2 regions of the Candidatus Electronema sp. JM genome follow, and region 2 is predicted to be linked to the other one. Evidence: riboswitches for the same ligand, from Rfam matches in the RefSeq annotation. Region 2 holds a riboswitch; the other holds the start of a gene.
The links. Region 2 has a riboswitch for cobalamin ahead of ACNKH6_RS06870 (hypothetical protein). Riboswitches for the same ligand answer to the same signal wherever they lie in the genome.

Region 1: linked by a shared signal. The riboswitch ahead of ACNKH6_RS11155 (energy-coupling factor ABC transporter permease) and the one ahead of ACNKH6_RS06870 (hypothetical protein) in region 2 are both predicted to bind cobalamin.

The regions. Positions count from the first base shown of each region.
Region 1 covers NZ_JBLWEN010000053.1:16,118-18,507, forward strand. The annotation lists gene gspF (type II secretion system inner membrane protein GspF) at 1-333, shown strand, start outside; cobalamin riboswitch at 366-593, shown strand; gene ACNKH6_RS11155 (energy-coupling factor ABC transporter permease) at 775-1,425, shown strand; gene ACNKH6_RS11160 (hypothetical protein) at 1,673-1,987, shown strand; gene folP (dihydropteroate synthase) at 2,043-2,390, opposite strand, start outside.
Region 2 covers NZ_JBLWEN010000034.1:234-2,623, forward strand. The annotation lists gene ACNKH6_RS06860 (hypothetical protein) at 1-188, opposite strand, end outside; gene ACNKH6_RS06865 (hypothetical protein) at 368-688, opposite strand; cobalamin riboswitch at 903-1,148, shown strand; gene ACNKH6_RS06870 (hypothetical protein) at 1,302-2,156, shown strand; gene ACNKH6_RS06875 (DUF882 domain-containing protein) at 2,123-2,390, opposite strand, start outside.

The sequences.
Region 1 (2,390 bases), on a different contig from region 2:
AAGAATATCCTCAGCAATGTCCTCCTGACCGACATTCTGGAGCAGGCAGCGGCAGAGCTGGAGAAAGGCAAAAGTCTGTCCGGCTTTCTGCGCGGCAATCCCTATTTCACACCCATGCTGGTGCAGATGATCGCTGTGGGCGAGCAGAGCGGCGCACTGGAAAAAATGCTGGCCAAGGCGGCGGACAGTTACGAAAAGGAAGTGGAAGCCAAGGTGCTGGCTATGACCGCGATGATTGAGCCGATTATGATTTTGCTGATGGGCGCGGCGGTGGGCTTCATTGTCATGTCCATTCTCCTGCCGATCTTCGAGATGAATCAGCTGGTGAAATAGCTTGACACCCGGCAACCCGCTGGATATATTGTGCGTTGTGTTTTTGTCAGAGCGGTTCGGGGAACTGTCCCCGGACTGAATGGGAAATCCGGTCAGCCGAAGGTTGGTGATTCCGGTGCTGCCCCCGCAACGGTAGGCGCGTCATCTTCCGTCATCATGCCACTGGCCAGCAAGGCTGGGAAGGCGGCGGAAGCGGATGATCTGTGCATCAGACATCCAGCGCGTAAGCCCGGAGACCGGCTCTGGCCTTGTTGGCTTGAACATGCTGCGGCGGGCGGCACTCTGCGTTCAAGATGGCGCGGCAGGTGCCTGCCTCTTCCTTTCCTGCCGCGCTGTCTTCCTTCTTCCCTCCGCCGCATTGCAGACCGCTCCGCCGCCGCGCCTCATCCTGCGCGTCCGGCATCTTGCACTCACCTTATTTCCTCAGGAGGGAAACACATCATGCACATCGAACCTGGATTCATCGCCCCGGCCAAGCTCGTCTTTGCCAATGTCACCGCCGTCGCTGTTCTGGCAGGCCACTTGAAGGACGCTTTCCGCGCTCCTGCCGTGCTGCTGCGGACTCTGCTGGCCGCCGCCTTCTTCTCGGTCTTCATGGAGTCGTTCCACATGCCAGTCGGGCCGTCCGAGCTGCACTTTGTCGGCGCGATGGCGATTTACCTCACCCTCGGCTACTTTCCGACGCTGTACGGCTTCGCCCTCGGACTGCTCCTGCAAGGACTGCTCTTTGAGCCGCAGGACCTCGTGCATCTGGCCGTGAACAGCCTCTCGCTGATCGTGCCGCTGCTGGCCGTGCATCACAGCGTCGGCAAGCGGCTGGCCGAGGGACGGCGCGACCTGAGCTGGAAAGAGATTGTCCGGCTGGACGCAGTGTACTACAGCGGCGTGATGCTGATGGTCGGCTTCTGGCTGGCCTTTGCGGAGGTGGAGACCCCGTTCTTCGCTTGGGCGAAATTCGCCGCCGCCTATGCGCCGCTGGTGCTGATCGAGCCGATGGTGACCATGAGCGCGGTGCGCCTGCTCAAACGCTGGCAGGAGCATAAGCTGGTTGCCCGCTGTTTTGACATCCAAGCCCTGCGTCTTGCAGCATAAGCTGCGCAGCCGGGAGCTGCTGTTGACAGCTCCCGGCATCCTCCTGAAATAGCTTCAAAAATTTTGTTCAATTTTTAATTATAAGTCGTTGCCAGCGGCGCAGTCAAGCGATTATGGAAATAATTTGACAGCCCCCTGCTTTTTTTGTACTCTTTAATTAGGAATGATTATCAATATCAAAAAAAAGGGAACGGCCCCTTCATACGAACATGCCCGGCATGTTCAATCAATAAAGGAGGATACGGTCATGAAAAAGCTGGTCGTCGCCGTCTGCGCTGCCGCCGCATTTTTTGCCAGTTCACTAGCAGTTCAGGCAGAGGAAAAGAAAAACTGTGTCAGAGGCTACGGTAAAACCGTAGATGAGGCCTTTGCTCTGGGCATGAAACTGGCGGAGAGCAAGGATGCGGAACTTGGCAAGGAAAATCAGCGTGCTGCTGACACGCGCATTCGCATTCTGCCAGAAAAAGTAAATGGCCTTTATGTGGTTGAGGTCTATTCTTCACGCAAAGGCGCCTGCGATCTGAAACCTGAACACATCGTTGCAGACAGTGTCGAGCCGTAACTTTAATTTTCGACCTGCAGTTTGGCCCGTCATGCCCTGCGCAGACGGGCCTTTTTCATGCCGTCTGCGGTTCCAGCACCTCAGTCAGCCGCAAGGCCGCTGCGGTTTTCGCCACATCATGCACCCGCAAAATATCCGCGTTCTGCTGGGCGCAGAAGGCGGAAACTAATGCCGTGGCCCAGTCCCGTTCTTCCATCGGCAGGCCGAGCTTGCCAAGGAAAGACTTGCGCGAATGGCCGATCAGCACCGGAAAGCCAAGGGCTTTAAACGCGCTGATATTGCGCAGAATTGCCAAGTTATGCTCCAGCGTCTTGCCGAAGCCGATGCCCGGATCGAGGATGATCCGTTCCCGGCGGATGCCCTGCGCCTGCATCCACGTTGTCCGCTCCTGAAAAAAAGTGCA
Region 2 (2,390 bases):
ATACGCTTTCTGACACGCTTACAGAATTTGAGAAGAGAATTAGGAAACTTAGTTTTCATATTTTTCCTCTGAGGAGTGACAAAAATGATTCCGTGACGCTCCAGCAGCAAACCTGCCGGTGCAATTCCTGCAAATCCATCAAGAAATGTGTCTATGCTTTGAATATCATGCGGACGTGCAGGTGTCAATGGATAATGATGTGATCATTCCAAGCCGTGAAATGCGCAAACACAATTTGAATCCGTAGCAGTGTATGTCTTTTGCGGCGCAACAACCAAAATCAGCCTCTTCCGGAAAACAATGATCCCGCACAGCTCCGGTGCGGACGCAAACAGGCAGCGGAAATGTGTCAATTTCTTGAACATGATCATTGAATTGTCCAGTGATTTATTATTAAGCGCGGTTGAACATCCGCTTTAATATGCCATAAATTTGCATCCTGGCAGACAAATAAAGACCTGCCAGCAAGTTTATGAAAAAAGTGCGGATAATGCGAACGGAAGCATGCGGAGATGTCCTTGTCGCATTCGAGTTTGAAATTTCCGCCGCAGATTTCCATGGTGATGACCTCCTCATATGTCAAGGCAGGGTTGAATCCGCCCCGCCGCAGCCGGTCTTGCTGTTTGATGGCGCTGTATTGTTCACAGGCAAGCAGAAAGACAGCAATAACAAAATCGTCTCGATCCATTGTCGCACTCCTTGCGAATAGGGCTTAGATGCCGCTATGCTACAGGATGCGTCCAATGGATCGGATATTTTTTAAGAGTTGCACATTAGGTAGATTACCTAATTTTCCTGCCCATTGTTTTTTCAATCTGCCTCAGCGATTTACCCGCATTTAGTGCTTGACCAAAGCACATCCACCATATAAAGTAGTCCCATCATAATGGCTGCCGGTACACCTCATGGGAGGTGTGGCAGGCTGTTCTGCGGTGGAGAGCATTTACTCTTCTGACAGACAGCCGACAGGGAATCCGGTGTGAAACCGGAACTGGCCCGCAGCGGTAAGTGGAAACGAACACCGTCTCCTTGCACAAGGAAAAGCACTGCGCCGAGTTTTGGCGTGGGAAGCGGCGGTCAGTAGGCCCGCAGGCGCACGCCTGCATCGTCCGCAAGTCCGAAAACCTGCCGGCAACGCACCATCCGCTTTATCCCCTTCGAGGAGAGGAGAAAGTCATGCCGCACCGCGCCTTTCGCGCCGTGCCTGCGGCCCGCATTCCCTGCATCCGCAGTCCGGCCAGTTCCTTGCGTTCATTCACAGCATTTTTGCCGTCATCCATGAACAACGCAAGGAGAACACTATGAATTTTTCCACACAGGCAGAACGCCGCCAGCAGGGCAGAGCAGCACGGAAGCCGCTGACCATTATTGGTCAGGACATGCACATCTTGAACCCGCTGTTTTTTCGGGCGATTGAGGAAAAAGACAGCCGGGCTTTGGCGGCGATGGCCAAGCGGCAGGCGGAAGCTGGGGCTGATGCCTTGGATTTGAATCTTGGCCCGGCAAAGAAAAACAGCGAATTGCTGACATGGGCGGTGGCAACGGTGCTGGATGCGGCTGACTTGCCGCTGTTTGTCGCTTCGCAGGTTTTGAACCAGCCAGAGCTGCTGCAACGGCATCGCGGCAAGATCACAATCAATTTGGTGACCGCTGATCCGGCAACGCTGGCTGCCGATATGGAAAAAGCAGGGAAGTATGAAGCAGGTCTGGTTGTGCTGCTGACCAAGCCCGGCATGATCGCTTGCGCTGCGGACGACCGCCTGCTGCTAGCCGCCGAAGTTCTGGAGACTGCCGGGCGCGTCAGTTTTCCGCCAAACAAGCTCTGGCTGGATCCGCTTTTCCGGCCAAATTCTCAGGGGATGCCTGATCTTGAGCCGGTGCTGGAAACCCTTGCCGCCTTGCCGCTGCTCGGCCCAACACCGGTGCGGAGCCTTGCCGGGCTTTCCAGCGCAGCAGCCTTTCTGCCGCCGACCAAGCGGTCAGCGTGTCAGTGCCGACTGCTGCCGCTGCTGGCTGAGGCCGGATTGGACGCAGTCATCCTCAACTGCGGCGACCGCAGGTTGATGGAGACCATCCGCAGCAGCGGCGGGGAAGAAGCGGAAACCGCTCTTCCGTCAGCCGACTACCAGATGCGGAATTTGCCGGTGTCGATGTGAACAAAATCTGAGGAGGCGTAATAGCCCACGCCGCCCGCTTCAAGGGCGATGGCGCAGTCGCGCACCATGCGGGTGTTTTTGCCGGTCAGGCGGATGTCAATCGCTTGGCCGGACATGTGCAGACTGCGCTTGGCCACTCCGCCGCTTTTCTCACGCAGCTCCTGATTGCTCTGCGGCGAGCGGTAGGCGGAGACGATCTCATAGGTGCTGCGGCAGCCGATTTCTTGCTGAATC